Regions from separate parts of the Pseudoneobacillus rhizolycopersici genome, predicted to be linked through region 1. Evidence: a T-box and tRNA genes for the amino acid it is inferred to sense, from the RefSeq annotation. Region 1 holds a T-box; the other holds one or more tRNA genes.
What was found. The T-box of region 1 lies ahead of ACX9YW_RS11015 (valine--tRNA ligase). A T-box ahead of a tRNA ligase gene usually reads a tRNA of that ligase, here a tRNA-Val.
Positions count from the first base shown of each region.

Region 2: it encodes a tRNA-Val, which carries the amino acid that the T-box ahead of ACX9YW_RS11015 (valine--tRNA ligase) is inferred to sense. The anticodon was not compared.

Region 1 covers NZ_JBTOOE010000008.1:126,018-141,877, forward strand. Annotated here, with positions in the region: gene hemA (glutamyl-tRNA reductase) at 1-651, shown strand, start outside; gene ACX9YW_RS10975 (cytochrome C assembly family protein) at 668-1,501, shown strand; gene hemC (hydroxymethylbilane synthase) at 1,518-2,450, shown strand; gene ACX9YW_RS10985 (uroporphyrinogen-III synthase) at 2,450-3,226, shown strand; gene hemB (porphobilinogen synthase) at 3,245-4,222, shown strand; gene hemL (glutamate-1-semialdehyde 2,1-aminomutase) at 4,249-5,538, shown strand; gene spoVID (stage VI sporulation protein D) at 5,678-6,724, shown strand; gene ysxE (spore coat protein YsxE) at 6,854-7,882, shown strand; gene ACX9YW_RS11010 (YszA family small membrane protein) at 7,896-8,084, opposite strand; T-box leader at 8,256-8,492, shown strand; gene ACX9YW_RS11015 (valine--tRNA ligase) at 8,537-11,182, shown strand; gene ACX9YW_RS11020 (bifunctional folylpolyglutamate synthase/dihydrofolate synthase) at 11,229-12,512, opposite strand; gene ACX9YW_RS11025 (hypothetical protein) at 12,605-14,401, shown strand; gene ACX9YW_RS11030 (hypothetical protein) at 14,411-15,061, shown strand; gene ACX9YW_RS11035 (ATP-grasp domain-containing protein) at 15,058-15,860, shown strand, end outside.
Region 2 covers NZ_JBTOOE010000019.1:64,959-80,818, reverse strand. Annotated here, with positions in the region: gene ACX9YW_RS17335 (alpha/beta hydrolase) at 1-571, opposite strand, end outside; gene ACX9YW_RS17330 (TAXI family TRAP transporter solute-binding subunit) at 855-1,877, shown strand; gene ACX9YW_RS17325 (DUF1850 domain-containing protein) at 2,071-2,496, shown strand; gene ACX9YW_RS17320 (TRAP transporter permease) at 2,489-4,447, shown strand; tRNA gene ACX9YW_RS17315 (tRNA-Val) at 4,570-4,641, shown strand; gene rfbD (dTDP-4-dehydrorhamnose reductase) at 4,683-5,531, opposite strand; gene rfbB (dTDP-glucose 4,6-dehydratase) at 5,528-6,499, opposite strand; gene rfbC (dTDP-4-dehydrorhamnose 3,5-epimerase) at 6,514-7,062, opposite strand; gene rfbA (glucose-1-phosphate thymidylyltransferase RfbA) at 7,059-7,940, opposite strand; gene ACX9YW_RS17290 (hypothetical protein) at 8,232-8,855, shown strand; gene ACX9YW_RS17285 (hypothetical protein) at 8,940-9,722, opposite strand; gene ACX9YW_RS17280 (YebC/PmpR family DNA-binding transcriptional regulator) at 9,966-10,685, shown strand; gene ACX9YW_RS17275 (sensor domain-containing diguanylate cyclase) at 10,743-12,296, shown strand; gene hemG (protoporphyrinogen oxidase) at 12,400-13,803, shown strand; gene ACX9YW_RS17265 (SDR family oxidoreductase) at 13,970-15,007, shown strand; gene rluF (23S rRNA pseudouridine(2604) synthase RluF) at 15,140-15,841, shown strand.

The DNA of each region.
Region 1 (15,860 bases):
TTACAAGAGTTACAATGTGCATTAGTAGAAGCCGACATTTTAATCAGTTCAACAGGTGCAAAGGATTTCGTCATTACGAAAGAAATGATGACGCATGTGGATAATCTTCGCAAAGGGAAACCATTATTTATGGTTGATATTGCTGTTCCACGTGACCTTGATCCACGTCTTGCCGAACTGGACAATGTCTTTTTATATGACATTGATGATTTAGAAGGAATTGTCGAAGCGAATATGAAAGAACGTCAAAAAGAGGCGGATAAAATTCGCTTAATGATTGAGGCTGAAATCGTCGAATTTAATCAGTGGCTTAATATGCTTGGAGTTGTTCCGGTAATTTCTGCATTACGTGAAAAAGCCATTGCGATTCAAGAAGAAACGATGGAAAGTATCGAACGGAAACTACCTGATTTATCCGACCGGGATCTTAAAGTTTTAAATAAACATACAAAAAGTATTATCAATCAGCTGCTAAAGGATCCGATTTTACAGGCGAAAGAATTAGCGTCTCGTAAGGATGCCAATGAAGCGTTGGATTTATTTATCAAAATCTTTAATATCGAGGAACATGTGAAAACTCAGCAAGTTCATAAGACAGCCGATACCAAACATGTAGTGGTCAATGTAACACAGGCTTCCTTACAATCATAGAGAGAGGTTTGGAGCTATGTACGACATCTATTTTACAAGGCTGCATGAACTGACTGTCATCCTATATGCCCTGGTCGTCCTTTTATATTTTGTAGATTTTCTTCAGCATAACCGGAAGGCGAATAGAATTGCCTTCTGGTTACTTGCATTTGTATGGATTTTGCAAACGTCCTTTTTAATTTTATATATGTTAAAGACAAGTAGATTCCCTGTTTTAACCATCTTTGAAGGGCTTTATTTTTATGCTTGGGTTCTGGTGACCTTAAGCTTAGTGATTAATCGATTATTAAAAGTGGATTTTATCGTCTTTTTTACAAATATATTAGGGTTCGGCATCATGGCTATTCATACGTTTGCCCCTATGCAGCTGGATTCAATCAATATGGGTGAACAATTAATCTCCGAATTGCTCTTAATTCACATTACGATGGCGATTTTATCTTATGGCGCTTTTTCCTTATCATTTGTTTTTTCCTTACTCTATTTGATTCAATATGATTTATTAAAAAGGAAAAAATGGGGAACAAGACTGTGGCGGATTTCTGACCTTTCAAAACTTGAACATTTTTCATATCTATTAAATATCATTGGCGTACCGATGTTGATTTTAAGCTTGATTTTAGGGATTCAATGGGCCTTTTTAAAAGTACCCGATATGAAATGGTACGATTCGAAAGTGTTAGGGTCTTTTGCCGTTTTAGCGGTTTACAGTGTGATTTTATATTTGCGCACAAGAAAAGGTGTTTCAGGGAAAAGGTTATCGATTTGGAATATCGCTTCTTTTCTTATTGTTTTAATCAATTTTTTCCTTTTTGGTCAATTATCATCCTTCCATTTTTGGAACTCGTAACTTATAGGAGGCTATTATGCGAAAAATTATTGTCGGTTCAAGAAAAAGTAAATTAGCATTAACACAAACAAATTGGGTCATTCAGCAATTGAAAAATCTTGGCGCTCCATTCGAGTTCGAGGTGAAGGAAATTGTTACAAAAGGCGACCGAATTTTAGACGTAACCTTATCCAAGGTTGGCGGTAAAGGTCTGTTTGTAAAGGAAATCGAACAGGCGATGTTGGACAAAGAAATTGATATGGCTGTACACAGCATGAAGGATATGCCGGCTGTTTTACCGCCAGGATTAATGATTGGGAGTATTCCCAAACGTGAAGACCATCGCGATGTGTTAATTTCGAAAGGTCATGTACCTCTTGAGGAATTGCTGGCTGGGGCAAAAATCGGCACTAGCAGTTTACGTCGTGCTGCACAATTGCTTGTGGAACGACCAGATCTTGAAATTAAATGGATTCGTGGCAATATTGATACAAGATTAGCAAAACTTGAGACCGATGAATATGATGCCATTATTTTAGCTGCAGCTGGCCTTTTCCGTATGGGCTGGGCTAAAGATGTGATTACTCAGTTTCTATCAACTGAAATTTGCTTACCTGCTGTTGGTCAAGGTGCGCTATCGATTGAATGTCGTGAAGAAGATCAAGAGCTTCGTGAATTGTTGGCTCAATTTACTGACGAAAGCACGGATCTAGCTGTAAGGGCTGAAAGAAGCTTCCTTAACAAAATGGAAGGCGGTTGTCAGGTTCCGATTGCCGGCTATGCTTTTATCAATGATGAAAAAGAAATTGTCCTAACTGTTTTAGTAGCTTCTCCAGATGGTTCAATCATCTACAAGGAGGAAGTGAAGGGGACTGACCCTGAAGCACTTGGGGCACAAGCAGCTGACTTACTAATTGAGCGTGGTGCAAAACAATTAATCGATCAAGTGAAAGCGGAGTTAGATAAATAATGAACGGGCACCTTCCACTTTTAGGAAAAAAGGTACTAGTGCCGCGTGGAAAATACGAGTCAAAATCTTTTTCAACATTAGTGGAAAAATATGGGGGAGTTCCGTTGGAAATCCCTCTCCTTGCCTTTCGGCCGATACAGCCATCCATCGAAACTGAAACCATTTTGAAAAAAGTAAATACATACGACTGGATCATTTTTACAAGTAATGTAACGGTGGAGACATTTCTTTCTTTTTATCAAAATGGGGCTCCAACATTACCGAGAGTGGCGGTAATCGGCAAGAAGACTGCTGAAGTACTCTCTCAAAAGGGTTATCAGGCGCAATTTATACCTGAAGAATATGTTGCCGAAGGGTTTGTAGAGGAATTTTTACCATTGGTTGAATCTGGAATGAAAATTCTAATTCCAAAAGGAAATCTGGCTCGCGACTATATTGCTCAATCGTTAAAACGGGGCGGAGCGCATGTGGATGAAGTCATTGCTTATGAAACGTACATGCCCGAGGATAGTAAAAGTCAATTGAAATCGGCTATAGCTAACGGTGAAATCGACATTTTACCATTTACTAGCCCATCCACCGTCGAACATTTTATGGATGTTATCAATGAATACGAATTGCATCGCGAATTGGAAAATTATATCATTTCTTGTATAGGACCTGTCACGAAGGAAAAGATTGAATCGATGGGACTGCGGGTTGATGTCATGCCAGAAATCTATACAGTGGAAGATATGTTAAAGGAAATCGTCATCTATCTCCAAAGAATACATTAATGGAAGGGTTGAAATACCATGGAATTAAACTTTCATCGACACCGTCGATTAAGAGCTACTGAAAATATGCGTTCATTAGTACGCGAAACGAACTTACATATCAATGACCTTATCTACCCGTTGTTTATTATTGAAGGGGAAAATATTAAAAATGAAGTCAAATCTATGCCAGGTGTGTATCAAATTTCCCTTGATAATCTTCAAGTAGAAATGGATGAAATCGTAACATTAGGGATTAAATCGATTCTTTTGTTTGGAGTGCCAAATGAGAAGGATGAATTAGGTCAAGGTGCTTATCATAATCACGGACTTGTACAAGAAGCCACTAGACTTGTAAAAAAACATTACCCGGAAATCATTGTCATTGCTGACACTTGTTTATGTGAATACACAAGCCATGGCCATTGCGGTGTAATTGAAGGCGACAAAGTCTTAAACGACCCATCCCTACAATTATTAGTGCAAACGGCCATTAGCCAAGCAGAAGCGGGTGCAGACATCATCGCTCCTTCCAATATGATGGATGGATTCGTAGCAGCGATTCGTCATGGTTTAGATGAAGCTGGCTATGAGGATATTCCCATCATGTCCTATGCAGTTAAATATGCCTCTTCCTTCTACGGCCCATTTCGTGACGCAGCTGATAGTACGCCACAATTTGGTGACCGCAAAGCGTATCAAATGGATCCAGCTAATCGCTTAGAGGCGCTTCGTGAAGCTGAATCAGATGTATTAGAAGGCGCAGACTTCCTAATGGTGAAACCTGGTCTTCCTTATCTGGATATCGTTCGCGATGTAAAAAATAATTTTAATCTACCATTAGTGATTTACAATGTAAGTGGCGAATATTCGATGGTAAAAGCGGCTGCTTTAAACGGCTGGATTGATGAGAAGAAAGTCGTGATGGAGATGTTGACTGGTATGAAACGAGCTGGCGCAGATTTAATTATTACTTATTTTGCGAAAGACGTAGCTCGTTGGTTAAGAGAATCTTAAAATAGACCGAAAAGAGGTATTTGCACATGCGTTCTTATACTAGATCAATTGAAGCTTTTAAAGAAGCAGTAAACCTAATGCCAGGTGGGGTTAACAGTCCGGTCCGTGCCTTTAAATCGGTGAAGATGGATCCAATTTTTATGGCAAGAGGAAAAGGCTCAAAAATTTATGATATCGATGGTAATGAATATATTGACTATGTACTTTCTTGGGGGCCTCTGATTCTAGGTCATACTAACGACAGAGTGGTCGAAGGAATTAAAAAGGTAGCAGAACTTGGAACAAGCTTCGGAGCACCTTCTTTAGTTGAAAATGAACTTGCTAAGCTAGTGATTGAGCGCGTTCCTTCTATTGAAATCATTCGAATGGTTTCATCAGGTACCGAAGCAACAATGAGTGCGCTACGATTGGCTCGTGGTTACACTGGCCGCAATAAAATTGTGAAATTTGAAGGCTGTTATCACGGCCACGGCGATTCGCTTTTAATCAAAGCTGGTTCAGGTGTAGCGACTCTAGGATTACCTGATAGCCCTGGAGTGCCTGAAGGTGTAGCTAAAAACACAATTACAGTGCCTTACAATGATTTAGATAGCTTAAAATATGCATTCGAACAATACGGGGAGGACATCGCAGGGGTTATTGTGGAGCCGGTTGCAGGTAACATGGGTGTCGTTCCACCACAACCTGGTTTCTTAGAAGGACTTCGCGAAGTAACTACGCAGTACGGTGCGTTATTAATATTCGATGAAGTGATGACAGGCTTCCGCGTTGGTTACAACTGCGCCCAAGGATACTTTGGAGTTACCCCTGACATAACTTGCTTAGGAAAAGTCATCGGTGGCGGACTACCAGTTGGTGCTTATGGCGGACGCGCTGAAATCATGGAAAAAATCGCTCCAAGCGGCCCGATTTACCAGGCGGGAACTTTATCAGGTAACCCACTAGCGATGACAGCAGGGTTAGAGACATTAAGTCAGCTTTCTCCTGACAACTATGTTGAATTTGAACGTAAAGCTGATATCCTTGAAAAAGGAATAAAGGCAGCGGCTGAAAAATATGATATTCCAAATTGGATCAATCGCGCCGGCTCGATGATTGGCTTCTTCTTTACGAACGAGCCTGTGGTGAATTACGAGGCAGCGAAAACATCTAATCTCGATTATTTTACAACCTATTATCGCGAAATGGCGAACCAAGGCGTCTTCTTACCGCCATCACAGTTCGAAGGCTTGTTCCTTTCAACCGCCCATAGCGATGAAGATATCGCCAAAACCTTAACAGCTATCGAAAATGCTTTTGCGGTGATTAGAGGCTAAATGCTGGCAAACTCCCACTTTTGTAGTGGGAGTTTTTTTGTTTTTGTTGGATGAAATCCTATCATAAAAATCACACGTCGTTCATAGAGTTTAATGACATGGTGATTTTACGTTAAAGGATTAGAAAGGAGGAGTCGCTTTGTCTCAAGAGAACCAATCGTTTTTACGATTTTCTTTAGAGGAGTCTGTCTGGTTTCAAAGAGGACAGGAAGTCGAGGAGCTATTATCGCTCTCACTTGATCCGAATATAACAATTCAAGAAAGTGACCAGTATGTAACCATTCGAGGTACTCTCGATTTAACTGGAGAGTATAAAACCTATTCCGAAACGGACCCAGACCAGCAGGTCCCGTCAGCACAACGCTGGGTGCAAAGAGTGGAGCAACGGGAGGAAGGCGTATGTGAGTTTGCCCATCAATTCCCGGTGGATATTACGATCCCTACTTATCGTGTTCGCGAGATAAGTGAAATTGATGTGTTAATTGAAACGTTTGATTATGCCTTACTTGAGCGCAGCTGTTTAAAATTAACAGCGGAACTCAATATTACCGGCCTTTACGGTGAACAATCAGCAAAGAATGATGTTGAACAAGAACGTGAAGAGGAGCAGCTAGAAGAAATAGAGGTAACTCAAGTCTATGAATTCTCTCATCGCAATCAACCAGAAGAAGAGGAAGACACTGACTTTGAGGTATTTGAAGTAGAGGCTAGAATGGATGAGCCCGCTTTTCCGGAACCAACCCTGGCGGAATCCTCTTCCTACCAGCCAATGTCACCAGAAATTTCGTTCGCTGCCTATCGTAGTCAACACCCGCATACTACCGAAACAGCGGCGCCAGTGCAGGTGACACATGTTGAGGTTGAATCAGCGACGATTGCAACTCACCATGGGGAAGAAAGTTCAGAGTCCTCGTCCTCGTCCTCTTCAAACATTGTTGAAAAATTTGTTAAGAAAAAGCTAGCTAATAAAAAGAGCATGTCGATTTCAGAATTTTTAGCCCGCAAAGAAGGCGATGACCATGCAAAGATGAAGGTTTGCATCGTTCAGCAAGGAGAATCAGCCGAAATGTTAGCAGAACGATATGCTTTACCTGTTCAACAGCTATTAAAAGTGAATAAAATGGAGCCAAATCAAGATGTTTATGAGGGGCAAGTCCTTTATGTCCCGGCTTCTTCCAAAAAATAGACGTTGAATTTAGTGAGATAACAGTGAGCGGGTTGTATAACCTGCTCTACTTTTTCTATTTGTGTTGTCGAGTGTACCGGCGCTTTTAGGCTTAGGCGCTCCCCGGGATGAAAGTGAGTTGGCGACAAAATGAATGAACAAAATCTAGAGCAAATCCTGCAGCATTATGATATTAGAGCACATTTTATCGAGAAATTCGGGAAAATTTATAAGATTTATTCCGAAAAAGGAACCTTTGCATTAAAATCAATCCCCATCCAGCATGGTGTTGACTTTATCAAACATGTACATTTCCTCTATCAGAAAGGCTATAACCGAATTGTTCCGATTTATCCGACCTTTGATGGACGTTATGCGGTTATTCACGGTAATTCTTTATATTACTTAATGCCTTGGTTAAGTAATGATGAAAAGGAGGACCATAATGAACGGCCGCAACAGATGTTCCGTGAATTAGCTAGATTGCATGCGCTGTCGCAGAAAGAGGTACAGATAGATAAAGAGGACAGAGAAAAGCATTATGAGCGAACGAAGCAGCAGTGGGAAAAGGATTCTGAGTTTTTGGAAGGATTTATCGAGTCCTGTGAAAAAAAAATCTATATGTCTCCATTTGAGCTTCAGTTTTGCCTTTATTATCATGATGTACGCCAGGCACAGCGGTTTGCCATCACCAAGCTAGGAGAATGGTACGAGGCGACGAAGGATCAGGAAAAAGTGCGAACGGTGATAAATCATGGAAAAGTGTCGACCGAGCATTTTCTGTACGATGAAAAAGGCTATGGTTTTTTTGCTAATTTCGAAGAGTCGAAGCTTGGATCACCGATTCACGATGTCTTGCCGGTGCTATTTCGATCGTTAAGAGGGCATATGAGACAATCGGAAGATGTTCTTACTTGGTTATATGATTACTATTTTAAATATTTCGCGTATAAGGATGATGAGAAACTATTATTGTTCAGTTATTTTTCCTATCCAAATTTGCTGGTTCGGCTAACAACGGAGTATGTACAAACAACTGATAAGAAAAACGAACGAGAATATTCGCAAAAATTGCAGCGACGATACTGGCAGCTAAAAAACACCGAATATGTGATTGGGAGAATGATGCAAATCGAAGAACAATTGAAGCAAAAAAAGGAAGGAGCCCCGCAATCATAAACCGGTAGGCTCCTTAAATTATTTCCATGTATAAAGCGATGGCCAGAAGAATAAATACACTTAATAGCAACACATCAAAAGTAGTCGGAATAATAATCGTCCGGATTCCTTGAAAAATACAAAAAGGAATGATAAACTGATTGGCAATCGCTCTACATTTTCTAAGCCAAGGTGGTAGGGTATAAGGGTTGTATTTTCGCATTTAGTAGCACCCCTTGTTTGTTAATTATTATTAATGTATGATGGTCGCTTTTAAAAAGTGTCTTATTTTTTCAGGAACGAAAAAAGGATAAGCCGAATATTTTATAAAAAATATGGTTATCATGATTGACGACATCGTTATTTTTCAGTAGTATAACTATATAAAATTTACCAACAGGCTTTGATAGGGAGAGTAAGTTGGATTTCTATTTCAAGAGAGGGAAATGAAACGCTGCGACATTTCCTAAATAGACCCATCTGAAAGTCACCCTGGAGCTTCTTCTGTCAACGGATTTCATCCTAGTAATGGAAGACGGAATAGACCGTTATCTAACTCGAGAGCCAACATGACCAGTTTGTGTGTTGGAAAAAAGGTGGTACCGCGAATACAACTCCATTCGTCCTTTTATTAGGCGAATGGAGTTTTTTTATTTTTCAAAAGGAGGAAACCCAATGGAAACAACAGAACTAACCATGCCTACTAAATATGACCCGAAATCGATTGAAAAGGGTCGCTATGAATGGTGGCTATCAGGTAAATTTTTCGAAGCAAAAGATGACCAAAGCAAACAACCATATACAATCGTAATCCCACCACCAAACGTAACGGGAAAACTTCACTTAGGACACGCTTGGGATACAACATTACAAGATATCCTAACACGCATGAAGCGGATGCAAGGCTACGATGTACTCTGGCTCCCTGGAATGGATCACGCCGGAATTGCCACTCAAGCAAAGGTAGAGGAAAAGCTTCGTCATGAAGGTAAATCCCGCTATGACTTAGGGCGCGAAAAATTCGTTGAAGAAACATGGAAGTGGAAAGAGGAATATGCAAGCCATATCCGCCAGCAATGGGCTAAGGTAGGCTTAGGTTTAGATTACTCGCGTGAGCGCTTCACCCTCGATGAAGGTTTATCCGATGCCGTACGTGAAGTTTTCGTTAAACTTTACAGAAAAGGACTTATCTATCGTGGCGAACGAATTATTAACTGGGATCCGTCCACGAAAACAGCACTATCTGATATCGAGGTTATTTACCAGGATGTTCAAGGTGCGTTCTATCACATGCATTATCCATTAACAGACGGTAGCGGTAGCATTGACGTAGCAACAACAAGACCGGAAACCATGCTTGGTGATACGGCGGTAGCTGTTCATCCAGAAGACGAACGCTATAAACATCTCATCGGTAAAACCGTTAAGCTTCCAATCATTGGCCGCGAAATTCCAATCGTTGCGGATGATTATGTGGATATGGAATTCGGTTCAGGAGCAGTTAAAATCACTCCTGCACATGATCCTAACGACTTTGAAATTGGTAACCGTCATAACCTGGAAAGAGTTTTAGTGATGAACGAAGACGGCACCATGAATGCCAATGCTGGACAATACCAAGGTATGGATCGTTTCCAATGCCGAAAGCAAATTGTCAAAGATCTTCAAGAACAAGGCGTTTTGTTTAAAATTGAAGAACATTTACACTCCGTTGGTCATTCCGAGCGCAGTGGTGCAGTAGTTGAGCCATACCTTTCAACCCAATGGTTCGTAAAAATGCAGCCACTTGCTGACGAGGCGATTGCCCTACAAAGCAAAGAAGATAAGGTTCATTTCGTTCCAGACCGTTTTGAAAATACTTATATGCGCTGGATGGAAAATATCCGTGACTGGTGTATTTCTCGTCAATTATGGTGGGGACACCGAATCCCAGCTTGGTACCATAATGAAACGGGCGAGGTATATGTTGACCACGAGCCACCAGCCGATATCGAAAACTGGACACAGGACAACGACGTTTTAGATACATGGTTCAGTTCAGCCCTTTGGCCGTTTTCAACAATGGGCTGGCCAAATACGGAATCAGCGGACTATAAACGTTACTATCCAACGGACTGCTTAGTAACAGGTTATGATATTATCTTCTTCTGGGTATCGCGAATGATTTTCCAAGGTATAGAATTTACTGGTCAACGCCCATTTAAAGATGTTTTGATCCACGGTTTAGTTCGTGACGCAGAAGGCCGTAAAATGAGTAAATCATTAGGCAACGGGGTTGACCCAATGGATGTTATCGATCAATACGGTGCTGACTCCCTACGATACTTCTTGGCAACAGGAAGCTCACCTGGTCAAGACTTACGCTTTAGTATGGAAAAGGTGGAGTCGACTTGGAACTTTGCGAATAAAATCTGGAACGCATCTCGATTTGCTCTCATGAATATGAACGGTATGACGTACGATGAAATCGATCTTACCGGCGAAAAATCAGTGGCTGACAAATGGATTTTAACTCGTTTAAATGAAACCATTGAGACAGTAACTAGACTATCTGACCGTTATGAGTTCGGTGAAGTGGGTCGCGTTTTATACAACTTCATTTGGGATGACTTCTGTGACTGGTATATTGAAATGGCGAAGCTGCCACTATACGGTGACAACGAAGCCGCGAAGAAAACGACCCGTTCCATACTTGCCTATGTTTTAGATAACACGATGAGATTATTGCATCCATTTATGCCGTTTATTACCGAGGAAATTTGGCAAAACCTTCCTCATCAAGGTGAATCAATCACAACGTCAGCTTGGCCAACCGTTAACCAAGAGTTAATCGACACGGAGGCAGCAGGTGAAATGAAGCTGCTTGTTGAAATCATTCGTGCGGTAAGAAATATTCGTGCCGAAGTGAACACACCTTTAAGTAAAAAAATCAACATATTCTTAAAAACGAAGGATGCTAACATCACATCAGCATTAGAAAACAACCGCGGCTATCTCGTTCGTTTCTGTAATCCGGATGAGCTTCACATCGGAACAGACTTAACGACACCTGACAAAGCCATGACAGCCGTTGTAACGGGCGTAGAAATCATTCTTCCATTAGCGGGACTAATCAATATTGATGAGGAAATCGCTCGTCTCGAGAAGGAACTAGGAAAGTTAAACAGTGAAGTGGAACGCGTTCAGAAGAAACTTTCCAACGAAGGTTTCGTGGCTAAAGCACCTGAAAAGGTAATTACCGAAGAACGTGCCAAAGAGCAGGATTATTTAGAAAAGCGCGCAGCTGTTCAAGCGCGGATTGATGAATTAAAAAACAGTTAATTATTTAAAAAGACGAACTCCAGCTATCTGGAATTCGTCTTTTTATTTATCTATTTAATTCGAGCAAGGTCGCTCTTACTTCGGCAATCATATAAAGCGATCCGGTAATAACTAATATTTCATCCTGCCCCAATCGATTCATTTCTGCACTTAGACATTCGGGTAAATGACTGCAGCTGCTTTTACTTTCCAAGGAGCATAGACTTTCTAAATAGGCAGCCTTTGCAGCGCGAGGAAAATCAAAATCGATAAATGTCATGCGATGGGCAATTCTTTCCAGCATTTTAATCATGGAAGAAGCATTTTTATCAGTTAGGGCGCCAAAGATGATGTGAATCCGTTTATCAACATATTCTTTTTCTAGCGTTTTGACAAGACCATCGATCGCATCCGGATTATGGGCTCCATCTAAGATGATCAATGGATTCTGCGAAAACATCTCAAATCTACCTGGCCAAAAGGCTTGTTTGAGTCCATTAGCAATATGGATGGACTCAATTTTATAGGAATAATCCCGATGTAAAATGATAGCTGTCATAATAGCTAATCCAGCATTTTTTATTTGATAATTTCCTTTCATCCCTATTTCCAATAAAGGATATACGGTATCGTTTGTTTGAAACAGATAACCCTCTTGTTCTTCCCGAATCTGAAAATCGATATTATTGACATAGAGCGGAGCGTTTTTTTCTGCCGCTGTTTTTTGTATAACGGACAATGCCTCGCTATGATCCACTGCCGTTAGGCAAGGTATATTGTCTTTAATGATTCCCGCTTTTTGAAAGGAGATTTCGCTTAATGTCTCACCAAGAAAGTTGGTATGTTCTAAACTTATATTGGTAATGATCGAAGCAAGAGGAGTAATGACGTTAGTAGAATCATGTAATCCTCCCATCCCTGTTTCATAAAGAACAATATCTTGCTGATCCACTCTAGCAAAATAGACGAGTGACAGAACAGTTAAAAATTCAAAATCCGTTAAGGACTCGAGATTAGATTTGTCTTCTAATTGGTTCAATATGTATAAAATGGTCTCCTCAAGTTTTTCCTCCGAAATCGGTCCCTCATTCGTTGAAATTTGATCATGAACAGAGTGTAGATATGGTGAAGTAAAGGTACCAACCTGATAACCCGCATCGATGAGTATTGATCGCAAAAATTGAAGAGTGGACCCTTTTCCATTTGTACCCGCGAGATGGACAGTTTGAATTGCTTTTTGCGGGTTGCCGATTTTCTGTAAAAATTCTTCGATTCGTTGGAGCCCTAGATTGATTTCTTCCTTTGTTCTTATATGGAATTTCGCTTTATAATAATCGAGCCCTTTTATCATTACAATCCCTTCCCTATTGTCACTTTAATTCTTAATCGTTAGAATATCATTATATATCAATTTTTATAGTAGGTGGAAGGATGCCATCCGGGTTGAAACGAAAAAAGAAGGATTTTATCGAGTACCTTCAAATGTCCGAGACGAAAGAGCAGTCTATTTGGAATCATTTTATTACCAAAAAGGATACCTTTATCGGGGAGAAACCAATATTAATCCTTGTTATAGAGAAAGACAATGTTTTTCGTGCAAGAAATTGGTGTGAAACCATTTATGGGCTAACAAAAGTTCATGTAAAAGCGGTTCGGTCCCTAGTTTCCGTTGAAGTCGAAAGCTACATAAATGAACATGGGATACATACGATTTTTGTCTTAGACATTGAACATATTGGTCCTAATCAGATATTGATTTCGAGTAACGAGGAGGCTATTCAATCCTTTTTAACTCAATCTTTATTGATAGAACATAATCTATTTTGTTTGAATACTGAGGTTGTCGAATCTGATCCTGTTTTTTCGGATAAACGATTAACTTTTATGAAAATAGGTAAATTAGATCATTTAAGCGAGTTTTTTGATCTATTAAAAGCGTTGATTAGAACCATTCCAAAATTATCGCTTCAGTATAAAAGTGAAATCGTTGGATTATCTGATAGACAAGTCTTGCAAAACCTTCCTTTAAATAGGGTTGAATTACATATTGATGCGATGCGCCAGTACGGAATACATGAAAATGAATACATTATTGTTTATAATCCAATTAACTTTAAGTATTCTATTGGATGTGTCAAAAGTACGTCTAAATTGGAGCCAAATCAAATCGTCACAACTCTTGGAATTCGTACAAAGTTAAAAACGGAAGCCAATTCGCGGCTTATTATTCATCCAATTAAGAAAATGATCGGTGAAAAAATACATATACAAGATGCTAAAAATTTGGCAAGTGGTGTGGTTTTTGTTTCTTCCAATCTATATAAAGACTTAATGGAATCGGGTGCCGATTGTTTTGAAATCGTAAATCTTGCAACTGCCTCGTCCTTTGATATTCACCGGGACAAGATTAGAAAATCTTCATCCCCGACCGATGGGGCGATAAAATTAAGCTATTTACAGCGGGAATTTTTGGATTTAGAACATCCACCAGATACCTTATCGCCCTATTATTTTGATTTATTTAATAGAAAGAATGTACTAGATGCCGATCAAATCACCTTTTTAAACGATCATTACAGCAATCAAAAGGTTCATAGTATAAAAGAATTTGAGGACAAGCAAAAACTGAAAGAAATTTTTAAGAAGGTTGGCTATAATCAGGTAGCCATTTATCCAATTTATACTTCAAAAATGAAGAAAAAACGAAATGTATTAACAGGTGTTTTCAAGAAATTCCTTAATTTGTCAATTAGGTCCTCTAAGATCCAATTAAATGTGATTCGACCATATAGCACTGATGAATCTAGTAATATTGTAAGGATGCCGAGAAGTGCGATGAGTTTGCTAGGAATTGATGAAAATGATTTAATCATCCTTCATTATCGTGGCCGTTCTGTCGTAGTTCCTGTGCTAGAACTAGATTCAACCGAATCCATTAAAGAAACGAATATCGTTCCAAATGAAAGTCGCATCAATATCTCTATCGGTATCCCGGCTCATTTAAGGTTTAAATTAGGGATTAAGCAAATTGGCAAAGCCTGTGAAGTGGAAAGGAATCTTTCATTCCTTTTTAAGAAAAATGCCAGTCTACAATTTTTACCTATCCTTGCAACCATCATTGCCATTTTCTCCTTTGCAGATTTGAAATTTTGGTTGAGAGTGATATTGTGTATCGTTACCATACCGATTTCGAGTTATATTACGTTATCGACAGTCCGTGAGAAAATACCAAAGAATTAGGTGAACAGTATGGACCTTCTGCAAGATTTAATTGAGTTAGAATCTAGATATAAAAACGAGGATTTTAAAGAGAATGGAACTTATGAAATCTTGACAGGAAGTATTCCTGTCATCATTTCCGCCCCACATAGTGTAACCCATTTTCGAAATGGTTCACCGAAGCATGGTGAATTTATGACTGGGGTACTGGCAAAACTTATTCAAAAAAAACTGGATTGCTATTGCATTACAAAAACCAAAAATGATTTGACTGATCCTAACTATGATTCGGAGCATCCTTATAAAGAGGAGATTATTGATTTAGTTACCAAAAATGGAATTGAGTTTCTAATTGATCTTCATATCATGAAAAGCGAACGGGAAGCGGCAATCGAAATTGGCACAGGTAAAGGGAGAAATGTTTTTCATAATCTGGTTTATGCTAATATATTAAAAAGTCAGTTTGAATCAAATGGAATTACTCCTGTTATTGTGGATGAGCATTTTACGGGCGGGTTCAAGAATACCGTTTCGTCAACCATTTCGCAGCGCTCCCAAATTCCATGTATTCAAGTGGAAATCAATTGGGGATTATTAAACCTACAAACGAAGGAAAATCGCTTTGTTGAAATACTAGAATCCATTATATCAAGCATAGAAACCATAAGGAGTCTAATATGAATATACATCTATCATGCTGGGTGATTTATAACGGTAGCCTCATCTCGGAAAAATTTATTGATCAAGCGAATATGATAAAAATCAGTTGCGAAAGAAAAAACATTGCATGCACGATCTATCAAAATCACGAAATTGCGATGGAAATCGTCAATGGAAATGTAGCCTTAGGAATTTTCAGAAATTTAACCCAACCTGATTTTATTATCTTTTTAGATAAGGATATTCTCTTAGCACGTCATTTGGAAAAGCTAGGTATACCAGTTTATAATCCTGTTTCCTCGATTGAAAGCTGCGATAATAAAGCCATCATGTACCAAATGCTAGCCGATCATGGAATTCCGATTCCTGAAACGATAATTGCGCCTAAGGTATATAAAGGCTTTCAATTAAAAGACAACGATTATTACGAATATGTCATCGACCGATTAGGTTTTCCGCTAATTATTAAAGAGGTTCATGGCTCATTTGGAATGAAAGTATATTTAATCCATAACGAAACAGAATTTTACACGAAAGTTGCTGAGCTTTCCGGAATCTCCTATTTATTTCAAAAATACATCGCCTCTAGCCACGGCAGAGATGTTCGAATCAACGTCGTCGGTGACCAGGCTGTTGCTTCCATGTACAGGCATTCAGAAACAGACTTCAGAGCCAATGTGACCAATGGTGGAAAAATGATGAAGTATGAGCCGACACAAGCTCAAATCCAATTAGCAGTGAAATGTACCAAAATCATGGGAACTTATTTCTCTGGTATCGATCTTTTATTTGGGGAAAATGAAGAGCCAATTATTTGTGA
Region 2 (15,860 bases), on a different contig from region 1:
CCTCGTAATTACTAGTGTCTACATCGGTTTCTTCTATACCGACGACTTGGTAAACATCAATTAAATGAGGATGATTAAATTGTTGGACCTTTGTTAGGACATTTTTATTTACATATGGTGATTGTAAAATAACCTTTCCGAAAGAATGTGGATATTCCAGTGCCGTCATTAGTGAAACTGTAGCTGCAAGGGAGTCTCCGATAAGGGTACGCCCCATCCCCATTTGAAAGGTTGGAAATTCTTTGTCGAGAAAAGGAACTAATTCATGGGCTAAGAATCGAATATAAGCACTGTTTTTCTGCCCATTGGGGTGATATTTCTGTCGTCGATCATCCACATCTCTATAAGGAATTCCCACAATAATCGTATTGACCATTTCTTTTTTGGGGATTAATTCATCTGCGATCGTTGCGATTCTGCCTAACCTAAAATAATCGTGACCATCTTGAGCAATTAGCAAATGGTATTTATACAATGGGGTAAATGAGCTAGGGAAATAGATCAAAAGCTCGATATCTTCCTTGAGGGAATGGCTATATAAAGTATAGTCCTTAGTAAATCCTTTATTCATTCGAATGTCCATCCTTCATACCTATAAAAATTATTTGTTTTTGACATTATACCTTTTTTAAGGAAATGGTATCAAATGATTTGAATTTATTAATCATTTAATATTTGTCAAAGGCATAATTATCAAATATTAAGAAATAGTGTGAAGAAAGAATCGACGAAAGTGATTATTTTAAAATAGGATAATAGAGGTAATTATTCAATTTAATTTACAATTGGGCAAATTTTTATGATAGAATAGTTTATGAATTATGAATAATCTAAAAATACAAGGGGGAAATGAAATGCAGAAAAAAAGTCTGTTATTAATGGCCATCTTCATGTTGATGCTATCGATGTTTTTAGCAGCATGCGGAAGTGACAAAACAGATGTGGCTGAAGACAAAGGGGACGACAACAATAATGCGGTCGAAGAAGAATCACCAAAGCCTGAGCTTAAATTTATGAGCATTGTTACTGGTGGTACGGGTGGTACCTACTATCCATTAGGTGGGTCAATGGCAAATATTATTAGTGATGCAACTGGTATTGAAACAAATGCCGAGGTCTCCGGGGCATCTGCAGAAAATATGAATACCTTAAAAGATGGCAATGCTGAAATCGCTTTTACTCAAACAGATATTGCTTCTTATGCAAAAGATGGAAAGTTAATGTTTGAAGGAAATGTTGTTGACAATGTGAAAGCGATTGGTACCTTGTACCCGGAAACAGTTCAAATTGTCACAACAGCGAAATCAGGCATTAAATCAATTGCTGATTTAAAGGGGAGAAAAGTCTCTGTTGGGGCTCCTGGTTCAGGTACATTTGCCAATGCTGAGCAAATTCTTGAGATTCATGGAATCACAATGAAGGATATCGATGCAAAACATTTATCTTTCGATGAATCAACAGCAGGGATTCAGGATGGCTCCATTGATGCGGCATTTGTAACAGCTGGGACTCCTACAGGTGCGGTAGAAGGCTTAGCCGCTACTGAAGATGTTGTCATTGTTCCTATTGAAACGGACAAAGCTGAAGAATTAATAGCGAAATATCCTTATTATGCCAAGCAAGAAGTTCCTGCTAATGTATATGGGTTAACAGATCCTGTTCCAACAGTTGCTGTTTTGGCTATGTTAGTTGTTCGCGAGGATCTATCTGAGGACCTTGTGTACAATATTACGAAGGCTATTTTTGAAAATACCGATAAGATTGGTCATGCAAAAGCGGCACTTATCAAAGCTGAAAATGCATTAAATGGTGTTGGGATCGAAGTTCATCCGGGTGCACAAAAGTACTATGATGAAAAGGGCATTAAAGCACAATAGTTTTCTATTAAACTATTAACATGACCGGTCTTTTGTTCCGTTTGGAAGAGAGACCGGTCATTTCAATTCTAAAGGGAAGAAAGGGAATAGTATGAAAGGACATAGTAAATCTATTAAAATTCTAATTTTTATCCCTTTGTTCTCTCTTAGTTTAGTCGTAATTTTCCTACTTCCGATAAGACAGGCACTGGTTTTGGAAAATCAACAAATGGGTAAAGTTCTTGCCTACCTGCCATTAAAGAAATTAGATTTCTTTGAAATAAAATACACACATTCTATTCATTTATCTAATGTGGTGGAAAGTTATCAAGCTACAGAAGAATTACAAATTAAACAATACGAGCTAATGTATGAAGATTTTGCGATTGGAATGCCTGCAAATTCGGCTGAAGGGGAAGTGTTTGAAGAGAAGGACGGTAAATATTTTATCAAAAATATGAACCGGATTTTTCCTTCCTTTGATTTAAGACTCGGTAAAGTTCGAGCAAACCATACATTAATTTATCAGAATAAAGAATATCCAATAGCAAGTTGGATAACCCCAGGAACATTAGTCCATTTTCAAGTGAAGAAAATTAACTTCATACAAATGTTGAAAGGAGTGGATATACGTGAGTGAGAATACCGAATATTTATCTGAGAAAGAACAACAAGAGCTCATTGAAAAATATGATCCTGAAGCGGGAATGCGAAAACTTAAAGGAATGATCGGTTGGATTGCGTTTTTGGGACTTCTATCATTTTCGCTGTTTCAATTATATACTGGTATTTTTGGCCAATTAACTGCCCAGTTACAACGGTCCATCCATTTAGGTTTTGCTTTAGCGCTGATTTTCTTGTTGTTTCCCGCTAGGAAAAAGAATCTAGGAAAGAATCGAGTTGCCTGGTATGATCTGATTCTTGCCGGCTTAGCCATTGTTGTGGGTGCCTATTGGCCATTAATGATTGATGAGCTCGTTATGCGCGTAGGACGATTAACCGATTTAGATTTTTATATTGGTTTAGCTGGAATTATTCTTGTTTTAGAAGCAACCCGACGTACGGTCGGTTTACCGATTACAGTTATTGCGATGATTTTTATTAGTTATGCTCTTTATGGTCCTTATATGCCGGGATTCATTGCCCATCGCGGTCTAGATTTAACTCGTTTAGTTCAAACGATGTTTTATACAACTGAGGGGATATTTGGCACACCACTTGGTGTGTCGTCAACGTTTATCTTTTTATTCTTATTATTTGGTTCCTTCTTAGTGAAAACAGGTGTTGGACAGTATTTTAATGATTTAGCGATTGCAATTGCCGGAAGAAGTGTTGGTGGGCCTGCAAAAGTAGCTGTTTTTTCTAGTGCTTTACAAGGAACAATCAGTGGAAGCTCGGTTGCTAATGTGGTAACTTCTGGAGCATTTACGATCCCAATGATGAAAAGGTTAGGTTATAAAAAGGAATTTGCTGGTGCAGTAGAGGCAGCATCTTCTACTGGTGGCCAATTAATGCCACCGGTAATGGGGGCGGCAGCATTCTTAATGGTCGAGTTTATTGGTGGAATTACCTATTGGGAAATTGCTAAAGCAGCTGCGATTCCTGCGATTCTATATTTTGCCGGTATTTGGATTATGACGCATTTTGAAGCCAAACGTTTAGGATTAAGAGGTTTAACAAAAGAAGAAATGCCAGATAAAAAAGAAATCATCAAGGATCTGTATTTGCTACTCCCAATTGTCGCGGTATTAATTCTGTTAATGACCGGAATGAGCGTCATGCGTGCAGCACTGTGGTCGATCTTAATTACTGTTGTTTTAAGTGGAATAAAGAAAAAGACGAGAATGGGTATTAAGGATATTATTGATGCTCTTATAGATGGAGCAAGAACCGCTCTAGCTGTAGCGGCTGCAACGGCCTCTGCGGGAATCATCGTTGGGGTTGTGACAAAGACTGGTTTAGGCTTAAAGCTTGCCAACGGCTTAATTGACCTAGCAGATGGAAAACTTTTATTAATTTTAGCATTTACTATGATTGCTTCTTTAATATTAGGGATGGGCTCCCCAACTACTGCTAACTATGTCATTACTTCAACTATTGCTGCACCTGCGATTATTTTAATGGGAGTACCTGATTTACCGGCGCATTTATTTGTTTTCTATTTTGGAATTGTGGCAGATATTACCCCACCAGTAGCCTTGGCGGCATTTGCAGCAGCGGCTGTGTCAGGAGGGGAACCGATTAAAACGGGAATTGATTCAACAAAACTAGCAATCGCGGCATTCATCATACCTTATATGTTCGTATTATCACCAGAATTGTTAATGATTGATACAACTTGGTATTATTTAGTTTGGGTCGTGTTTACCGCTTTTGCTGGAATGACTTCAATAGGGGCAGGAGTTATTGGTTTCTGGTTCAGAAAGCTTACCTGGTACGAAAGAATCATCGGTATAGTGGGGGGCTTGCTATTAATCTATCCAGAAGGAATTTCGGATATGATTGGATTAGGATTACTAGTCTTCGTGATTGCCCTGCAATTGATATCTAAGAGTAAGGACAAAGGTAATATAGTAACAACAAGTGCTTAAATAGATGCGGGTGGAGAGTTTTAATCTCCACCCCGAAAAAAATATTTTTTAGAAATTTATATTATTTCTTGACTTTGTTGTAAATATCCATATAATAAGAAATGTACCTTAATTATATACATGACTTGTTAGCTCAGTGGGAGAGCACTTCCTTGACAGGGAAGGGGTCGGGGGTTCAAGTCCCTCACAGGTCATACAAAGAAACCTCGATAACTATTATTATCGAGGTTTCATTTTATTTGTGCAAAAATCTTTCCAATGCATCCTTCCAATCCGGCATTGATTGAAATCCATTCATTCGTAATCCCATATGATCCAAAACAGAATATTTTGGACGTTTCGCCTTTCTAGGAAATTCCTCGGAATTACACGGCAATAGTTTACAAGATACATTGGCTTGATTAAACAATTCGCTTGCAAATTCGTACCAAGAACAACTTCCTGTATTAGATATATGATAAACTCCATATTTCTTAGTTTGAATTAACTGGACAATACATTTGCATAGATCAATTGTATAGGTTGGGCAACCAACTTGGTCATGAACGACCATAAGTTGTTCTTTTTCAGTAGCAAGCTTTAACATCGTTTTAACGAAGTTTTTCCCATTCCACCCAAAAACCCAAGAAGTTCGAACAATAAAGAATTTTGAGTGAAAATCACGAACTGTTCTTTCCCCAGCTAATTTAGAATTCCCATAAACATTTATTGGGTTTACAGTTGAAAATTCATGATAGGGTGTGGAAGAAATACCATCAAACACATAATCCGTACTTATATATACGAGTTTTGCTTGAATGCTTTCGGCCGCCAGAGCAATATTTCTAGTTCCAATTACATTAATAAGGAATGCAAGGTCTGGCTGTGATTCTGCCATGTCCACATTGGTATAGGCTGCGCAATGGATAATAATTTCAGGTTTTAGAAGAGTAACAAGACTAAAGACATCATTTTCATTTGTTATGTCTAACTCTGTTTTACTCTTAGCATATACTTGAAAACCAGCTAGTTTTAGGATAATGACGAGGTCAGTTCCTAATTGACCAGATGCGCCTGTAACAAGAACAGAAGCAATAATATTCACCCCCCAGGTAGTAGTTTCTTCCACCAGTTTTGTTTTTTTTGGTACCATGAAATGGTTTCCATGATTCCCTCATCAAATGTGTATAATGGTTTCCAGCCTAATTCTTTTTGAATTTTACTTGAGTCTATCGCATAACGATAATCGTGCCCTAAACGGTCTGGGACATAAGTAATTAAATCCTTTGAAGCACCTAGGGTATCTATGATTAGATTGATCACTTCAAGATTAGTCCGCTCATTATTTCCACCTATATTATATATCTCTCCCGATTCCCCTTTATGGATAACTAAGTCGATTGCTGCGCAGTGGTCCTTTACATGTAACCAATCTCGAATATTTTTACCATCACCATAAATAGGTAAAGGTTTACGGTTTAATGCATTAATAACCATGAGGGGAATGAGTTTTTCTGGATATTGAAATGGTCCATAGTTATTGGAGCAACGTGTAATGTTTACATTCAACCCATACGTTTCATGATAAGCTCTCACCAAAAGGTCGGCGCTAGCTTTACTTGCTGAATAGGGGCTATTAGGTAATAAAGGACTTTTTTCTGTAAAATAGCCAATAGGTCCTAAAGAACCATACACCTCATCTGTAGAAACTTGAATGAGTCGAATATTGATTTTTTTAGCTACTTCCAATACACTTTGGGTCCCCAAAATATTCGTCTTAACAAATTGATATGCTTGACTAATACTCCTATCTACATGAGATTCAGCAGCGAAATTGACTATAATATCAATTTTTTTGGTGGTAACAATGAATTCTAAAAGCTCATTATTTGAAATATCTCCTTTAACAAAAGAGTAGTTTTTATGTTTTTGAATAGAGTGTAAGTTTTCTAGATTACCTGCATAAGTCAATTTATCAAGATTTACAATCTGATAATCAGGATATTTTTCTAGAACATATTGAATAAAATTACTACCAATAAATCCAGCTCCACCTGTTACAAGTAAATTCATTTCATTCATCCCCTTTAGAGAAAGCCTAGTTCGGCATCTTTTAATAACGGAAGCTGACTGTCTTTTGTAGAAAGTATTGGATGGGACACAGGCCATTGGATATCAATGTCCGGATCATTCCAAATGATCCCCCTATCGTATTTTGAATCATAATATTCGTCAACTTTATAGAGAACATGTGTATTAGGAACGAGTGTACAAAAACCGTGAGCAAACCCTTTTGGAATCAGAACTTGACACTTATTTTCCTCACTTAAAGTAACTCCAATCCATTGTGAAAAAGTAGGTGAATTTTCGCGGATATCAACAATTACGTCCAAAATAGCACCGGTACAAACTCTCACTAATTTTGTCTGGGCTTTTGGATTTAATTGATAATGTAGTCCACGAATGACTCCTTTTTCATTTGATAAGGAATGATTATCCTGAACGAAATCAATTATTATTCCAGCGCGTTCTAGCAAACTTTTATTATAGCTTTCCATAAAAAAACCTCGATTATCATGAAAGACAGCAGGCTCTAAAAGGAAAACTCCTGGGAGTTTTGTTTCAGTGATTTTCATTTGTCACCTCTAATTTTACCAGTAAGCGCCATTAGGTATTTTCCATATTCATTTTTCATTAATGGTTTGGCTAATTGAATTAAATCATCTTTAGAAATATAGCCTTTTTGATAGGCAATTCCTTCAATACAAGCAATTTTTATATTTTGCGTTTCCTCGACGGTCTTAATAAATTGAGAAGCTTTAAATAATGATTGATGTGTTCCAGTATCTATCCATGCATTTCCTTGTCCTAATAATTTTACTGATAAATCACCTATTTCTAAATAGGCTTTATTGACATCAGTAATCTCTAATTCCCCTCTTATAGATGGTCGGATTCTTTTCGCGATTTCACTGGCACGATTGTCATATATATATAAGCCAGTAACGGCATAGTTTGTTTGTGGATTAATAGGTTTTTCGTCTATAGAAGTTACTTTGCCATCCTTGGAATATCCAATAACACCAAATCGTTCCGGATCTTTAACATAGTAACCGAATACAGTAGCCCCTGTTTTTTGATTAATTGCTTCAATTAGAAGGTTTTGAAATTCTATTCCATAAAAAATATTATCGCCCAATATTAAGGCAACTTGGTCATTATGAATAAATTTCTCTCCAATTATTAAAGCTTGGGCAATCCCATCTGGTGAAGGTTGAACTTCATATTGGATGGAAATGCCTAGATGGGTTCCATCACCTAGTAAAGATTGATAATTAGGAGTATCTTGAGGAGTAGATATTATTAGTATTTCTTTAATTCCGGCCAACATTAAAGTAGCAAGCGGATAATATATCATTGGCTTGTCATGAATAGGCAGTAAATGTTTCGAAACGGATCTTGTTAAAGGGTATAATCTTGTACCGCTTCCACCGGCTAAAATGATCCCTTTCATTTCTAGCCTCCTTTTCTAATAAATAGGCTCGATACGTATTAAACAATGTTTTTTAATATTTTATGAATAATTGTAAATAATGGTACAACCAAAAATATTTGATTTGTTATTTTTAAAATCTTTACGAAATTCAAACGACTATGCTAGTACAATTGAAGCGCCAATGTAATATAATATAATATTCAAATTGTTAAAGGGGAGATTAAGATAATACGTAAAGAAGTTACCTTTGAGACAAAATGTTATGAAAGAGATTGGGAAAGTTTATTAAAAACAGATTTACTAAAAAAAATGATTGATTATAATCTGTATTCCTTTTCCAATAAAGTACTTTTTATTAATAATGTTCAAGATAAAGAATTAGTCAGCTATCATGCTGAAATTCTTGTAAAAGAAGGGATCCTTACCTCATTCGTTATTGTGGATGACTATGCTGAAGAAGCTCTTGATTTTTTTGGACTAACAAAAGATTGCTTTGGAGCTGGATATTATTATTCAATATCTGAACTTGTTAGTATCTATCTTTGTAAAACGGAGTATCTCCTTCACTTTTCAAGTGATTCTATATTAGAAAAACCGATTGATTGGATTAAAAATGCAATAAAAAAAATGGAAGGCAACATGAAAATTAAAGTAGCAAATCCAACATGGAATGGACAATATCAAGAGGCGCTTGCTGAATCTATAGAGGAGGACGACTACTTTTATACAGGATTTGGTTTTTCAGACCAATGCTATTTAATTAGAGTTAAGGATTTTAAACAAAAAATTTATATGGAAAAGAATTCATTGTCCGAGAGGTATCCTGTGTATGGTGGTGAGTTGTTTGAAAAACGAGTAGATGCTTGGATGCGAAATAATAACTATTACCGAATTACTTATAAACTTGGTAGTTATATACATCCAAGTCATTGATAAACAGACAAAAAAAACACCCTAATTGAAAGTTGAATGTTGTAAAAACAATTTATTTTCAATTGAGGGTGTCCTAAACCGTAGTTAGCTACTTGAAATCTCATTCAGCATGTCTTCCCAATAGGAGGGAGGAACATTGGCTAAGTCAATCCATGCTCTTGTACCCCAACCGCACAAAGCATCTAAAAGACTACCAAAGTCAAATAAAAACACTTTATATTTTTGTTTTTTGAGAATTCTTTTGGTAAGAACTCTTCCACTACCACCCGTAGCTATTACAATAACTTGATAATCATTCATGTGCTTGTCCAGTTCGATTAGTGTTTCACTTTCGATTCGATCTATTTGGCTAAAACTATCTGAAGGCGGTGTTTTAATATGGATAGGTGCATCAAATAATTTATATACCACATCTTCGGGAATATTTTGATTACCGACAAAAATGGGCTTAAACTTCCTAATAAATCGTAAGAATTCTATAGTAAAATCCCTATCATAAACACCTAAATAGTGTAGGGCTACAGGTGAATAAATTGTTTCATTTTCAAAGTATTTAATACTGGAACTTAGTAAGGATTCTGCGAATCCATTGTCCCATTTATGAACTCCAGGCGACATTTTTGGCATACATCCATATTTATCAGAGTGTAGAGGAAGGCTCTTAATAATTCCTTTACCAGTTAAGGAAAAAGCTTCTTTCATTTCTTCGGCTATTTTAGGATTCCCCCCTTGTAGCATGTCATCTCCGCCCTCACGAAGGAAAACATCACCGTCACCAAATCTTAAATAAGCACCAGTAATTTGTTTTTCGATAATTTCCCGACACTTATTAAGAGTGATATATGAATCCCAAATAAATTCTACCATTTTGATCCCCTTTCAATTTTTGATATTGTATTTTACGAACTTTAATCCGAAGGGGAACGGTAATTGTCTATAAAGGTTTGTTAAAAGGGCATGGTGGAAGATAACAATTTACTTTGTTACCAGTTTATCCTTAAAAAATTTCCCCATTAAACACAAGTTCGATATAATAAAAACTATTGTAGTATCCACATTTTTCATTATAATAATTCTGTACAGATTCTTATCTGAAAGTGAGTGTTCGAAATGGGTCGTAAATGGAACAATATTAAGGAAAAGAAAGCTTCAAAGGATGCAAACACGAGTCGTATTTATGCTAAATTTGGCCGTGAAATTTATGTAGCAGCTAGACAAGGAGAGCCAAATCCTGAATCCAATACAGCATTAAAGGTCGTTCTTGAACGTGCGAAAACATACAGCGTACCAAAAACGATTATTGATCGAGCGATTGAAAAGGCTAAAGGTGGTTCAGAAGAAAGTTATGACGAGCTTCGTTATGAGGGATTTGGACCTAGTGGGTCAATGGTAATTGTTGATGCCCTTACAAATAACGTCAACCGAACTGCATCTGATGTACGAGCTGCTTTTGGTAAAAATGGTGGGAATATGGGTGTCAGCGGCTCTGTTGCCTATATGTTTGATGCAACTGCCGTGTTTGGAATTGAAGGAAAGACAGCTGACGAAGTGCTGGAATTGTTGATGGAAGCTGATGTTGAAGTACGGGATATCATTGAAGAAGAAGATCATGTTATTGTTTATGCAGAACCGGACCAATTCCATGCTGTTCAAGAAGCATTTAAAAATGTCGGAATTACCGAATTTACGGTGGCTGAGTTAACGATGTTGGCTCAAAACGAAGTAACTTTACCTGAAGAGGCACAAGCGAAATTTGAAAAAATGATTGATGCACTAGAAGATTTAGAGGATGTACGTCAAGTGTATCATAACGTTGATCTGGGCGAATAATGAATCATAGCAGACCTGAAATTAGGGGTCTGCTTTTTTATAAGGTGGAATGAAGGGATGAGATTTAAACGGAATACGATTCAGACGCTCTTTATGGCTTTAATGTTATTTTCCATCATTGGAACGTTTATTGGAAGTCTTTATTCTAGCATTGTTGTTAGTAAAGAAAACTTAGAAAAAAATTACTTGATTGAAAATCAGTATTATGCGGAAAAACTCGCCTCAACAACGAATTCATTGTTCATGAATATGATTAGAACCTTAAAGGTCCAGGCAGCTGTATTGTCAGATGATTCACTAACCATTAATTATCAAGCACTTCATAAAAATCTTAATCAGCTTATGGATTCAACTGATTATTTTAACTCTTTATTATTTGTTACGAATAAAGGATTGGTCGCAACGACAGTACCACACCTTGGTTTAGAGGGGAAAAGGTTAACATCTCTTGGGGCAACAGAATCACTGAAAAGAAAAGTACCCTATATTTCATCGCCCTATCTCGGTGTAACAGGACGTTTACTTGTTCTTGTTTCATTTCCGGTTTTTAATGATGATGGGATTTATAAAGGTTTCTTAGCAGGAACCATTTATTTAAATGAGGATAATAGTCTAAAAAAGACTCTTGGCGAACATCCAAAACATCTAAAAAATTCATATGTCTATGTGGTTGATTCAAACGGTACCATTATCTACCATCCAGATAGTGACCAGATTAATAAAAATGCAAGAGAAAATAAAGTTGTTCAAAAACTCATAGAAGGAAAAAGTGGTCAGGAAGAGGTAATTAATACAAAAGGCATTGCTATGCTTGCAGGTTATGCATCTGTAAAAAGAAGTCACTGGGGAATTGTCAGTCAAACCCCAAAGGATTCAGTCAGTGGACCTACTTATGACATGGCAATCCAGGTGGCAAAATACACGATACCATTTATGATGTTTGTTTTCCTATTAGCGTTACTCTTGTTAAAAAAGATTGTACAGCCTTTAAGGAAATTGGCAGACTTTTCTCATCAAATAATTGAAAAACAATCCATACCTTTACCATCCATTCCAGAAACCTTTTTTGAATTAACCGAGTTAAAAAAATCAATGTTTATTATGGTAGAGTTTTATAAGAAACAAATACATTACTTTGAAAATGAAGCTACACTAGATCCCTTAACTGGTTTGAACAATCGGAGGTCTTATAACAAAACCGTCAAGGAATTGAATGACTATAGTTTATTACTGTTAGATATTGATCATTTTAAATTAGTAAATGATGAGTTTGGCCATTTAAAAGGCGATGATGTTCTAAAATTATTAGCAGAAATATTAAAAAAGGAAACACGGAAGGATGACCTTCTTTATCGGTTTGGCGGCGAGGAGTTTATCGTCATCCTGCCTAATACAGAACCAAAAATTGCTTTTCAAATTGCTGAAAATATTAGAAGAGCAACAGAAGAATCGGAAAATCCCATTGGTAGACCCATCACCGTGTCAATGGGAATTGGCCATCTGCCAACTAATTCCTCTCATCATACAGAATTATTTCATTTAGTCGACATGGCCTTATATAAAGCGAAAAATGAGGGGCGCAATCGCGTTATCAGTGCTGATGAACGATAAAAATGGACGGTTGATAGTAGTTTTATTAGCACAGGTTATCCTGTGCTTTTTGTTTTTTTATGTTAAAATTTGATTGTCAAAAGTAAGGTAGAGGTGAATATCGGTGAAAACAATAGTAGTCATTGGCGGTGGCGTGACAGGTCTTTCAGCCATTTACGAATTACATAAATGGAAAAAAGAATCAAAAGAAAAAATCAGGTTGATCCTAATCGAAGAGAATGAGGAGCTTGGTGGCAAAATCCGTACTGTGACAAAGGATCGTTTTGTGATGGAAACAGGTGCTGATTCCATTGTTTCTCGGAAAATCACAGGTTTATCTTTTATTGAGGAATTGGGTTTAGAAGATGAGGTGGTTTTCAATGCCACTGGCAAATCTTTTATTTACACTGATGGAGAATTGAAACCGATTCCGCCAGACTCTGTCTTTGGTATCCCTACAAGCATCGAATCTCTAGCAAAAAGTACATTAATATCCGCAGAGGGAAAAGTAAGCGCATTACAGGATCTTTATAAAACGGATAGCCATTTTACAAGTAACGACTCAATTGGCGACTTCCTCGAATATTATTTCGGTAAGGAACTAGTTGAAAAGCAGATTGCACCTGTTTTATCAGGTGTTTATTCCGGGGATTTAAGTGACCTAACCTTGAAATCGACCTTACCATATTTACTTGATTATAAAAATAAATACGGTAGCATCATCAAAGGATTTGAGGCAAATAAGGAAAAGTTTCAAAGCGGTGAGGGAAAAAAGTTTTTTTCTTTTATAAATGGTCTGTCGACATTAATTGATGCTTATGAATCAAAACTAGAAGATGTTGAGGTTTTAAAGGGGTTAAAAGTAAATAATATTTCAAAAGCAAACGATTTCTATCAAATTCATCTACAAAACGAGGAAATCATTGAATGTAACTATTGTATCTTGGCTATTCCACATACAGTAGCGGGAGAGATTTTGGCTGACAGTGATTTGCTGGCTGAATTTTCAGACCTGAAAAACAGTTCATTAATTAGTGTGTATCTCGGTTATGATGTACCTGATGCCATTCTACCTACGGATGGGACAGGATTTATCAGTGCGTCTAAAAATGAATTATCATGCAATGCTTGTACATGGACGAGTCGAAAGTGGCAACATACATCGATAAAGGGCAATTTATTAGTTAGACTTTTTTATAAAAGTAGTCACCCTGTTTATTCAGAATTAGAAACAGCGGGGAAAGAAAGGCTGCTCCAAGTTGCAATGGACGACATTAGAAAGAGCTTGGGAATTACGAGTATGCCAGTTGTACATGAGGTTACTTTATGGTCGAATAGTATGCCAAATTATTTAATATCACATCCACAGACAGTTGATGCGATTGAAAGAAAGCTCGATGCGAACTATCCAGGAATATTGATTGCCGGCTGCTCTTATTATGGTGTTGGAATTCCGGATTGTATTACAAATGGCAAAAACATTGCTCTGCAAATACAAAAAATGCATCAAAAAAAGACAGCTCTATAAATAGGCTGTCATTCATTTAGAAATCAGGCAAGCACTTTAACACTTTAAAGCAAGTGGGGACTGTCCCCACTTGCTTTAAAGCGTTAAAGTGCTTTCTTAAAATTTGTAATTAATTTTCAAACTATTTAGAATAAAGGTAGGGGGAGAAATATTATGGGGGTGCAAGATGAAGATATTAATTATTGGTGGAACTAGGTTTTTGGGGAGATACCTTGTAGAAGAGGGCTTAAAGAAGAATCATGAAATCACTTTATTCAACCGTGGTAACAATAAAACAGATTTTAATCATGTCGAGCAAATCCATGGCGATCGAAATATGGAGATTAGTTTATTGGAAAATCGAAAATGGGACGCTGTTATTGATACATGCGGATACTGGCCACAATCAGTAGAAAAGTCAGCCGAGATTTTAAAAGAAAATGTTGGTCAATATGTGCTAATTTCAACGATTTCAGTTTACAAGGATTTTTCCAAAAAGAATTTTGATGAGGAATCTGATTTATTAATGGTGTCGAGGGAAAAGGCAGATGAACTATATAAAGAAGGCGATTCTGCCATCATGAGCTATTATGGAGAGTTAAAAGCTTTGTGTGAACAAACCTTACTTACTATTATACCAACTAAGAGTACAATCATCCGACCAGGACTGATTGTCGGGCCGTATGACGGTTCTGATCGCTTTACCTACTGGGTCAAGCGGGTTAATGATGGAGGGAAAATTTTAGCACCTGGAAGTCCGGATCGGATGGTTCAATTTATTGATGTTCGCGATTTAGCGAAATGGACGATTGGTATGGTAGAAAAACAAGAGTTTGGTATATTTAATGCTACCGGCTTGGATAAGAATTTAACGATGGAATCTATGCTAAATTCCATCAAACAAGGGCTTAATAGTCATGCTGAATTCATTTGGGTAGATGAACATTTTTTATTGGAAAATGAGGTTGGACCTTGGATGGAAATGCCGTTATGGTTACCCCAAGGGAAGCTACCTGATGGCAAGGATATGAGTGGTATGCTTTCAGCCGATACCTCAAGGGCACTTGCCGCGGGTCTGACATTCCGTTCGGTGGAAGAAACGGCTCAAGACACGTTAGCCTGGTATTTAACAAAGGATCCTTCTCAGCCAATGAAAGCGGGAATGAAGAGTGATAAGGAAGGTCAATTGCTTGAAAAATGGCAAACCAGTACAGTGAAAGAATAAAATTTTACATCCCAAAGTCAAGAATGATTAAAAGTCAGATCCTTCGTAGTGACACTAGTCTTGACTAAATTTTTTCTTTTCGATAGATTTAACCCATGATCATTGAATTAGTTATGGGAAATGGGGTTTCGAATGAGAATAAATAAGTATATTGCCGAAACGGGATTTTGCTCAAGGCGAGAAACTGATCGATTAGTGGAGGCAGGCAGAATTACGATTAATGGTATTCTTTGTGAGCATGGGAGTCAGGTAGAGCCTGGGGATATTGTCCTTATTGATGGGAAGCCGATAAAGGCAAAACCGAAACCAATTTATATTGCTTTGAATAAGCCTGTAGGTATTACCTCAACTTCTGAAAAGCAGGTTAAAGGTAATATGGTTGATTTTGTTAATCATAAAGAACGAATCTTTCCAATTGGACGACTTGATAAAGATTCCCAAGGGCTCATTTTATTAACGAATGACGGTGACATTGTTAACAAAATTCTTCGTTCTGAGTTTGGACATGAGAAGGAATATATTGTGACAGTTGATAAGCCGATTAACCAAGAATTTTTATCTGGGATGGCAAATGGGGTAGAAATTTTAGGTGTCAAAACAAAGAAATGCAAGGTAACTAGAATGAACGACCGGACATTTCGAATTATTTTAACACAAGGATTAAATCGACAAATCCGTAGGATGTGCAAGGTTTTCGGTTATCGCGTTGTAAAATTGGAACGGATTCGCATCATGAATATTAAACTAGGAAAATTGCCAATTGGTCAGTGGCGAGATTTGACAGTCGAGGAACTTAATGATTTGTTCCAGGAGTTGGACTATTTTCCATCTTAAGAGGTGTTCACATGAACAC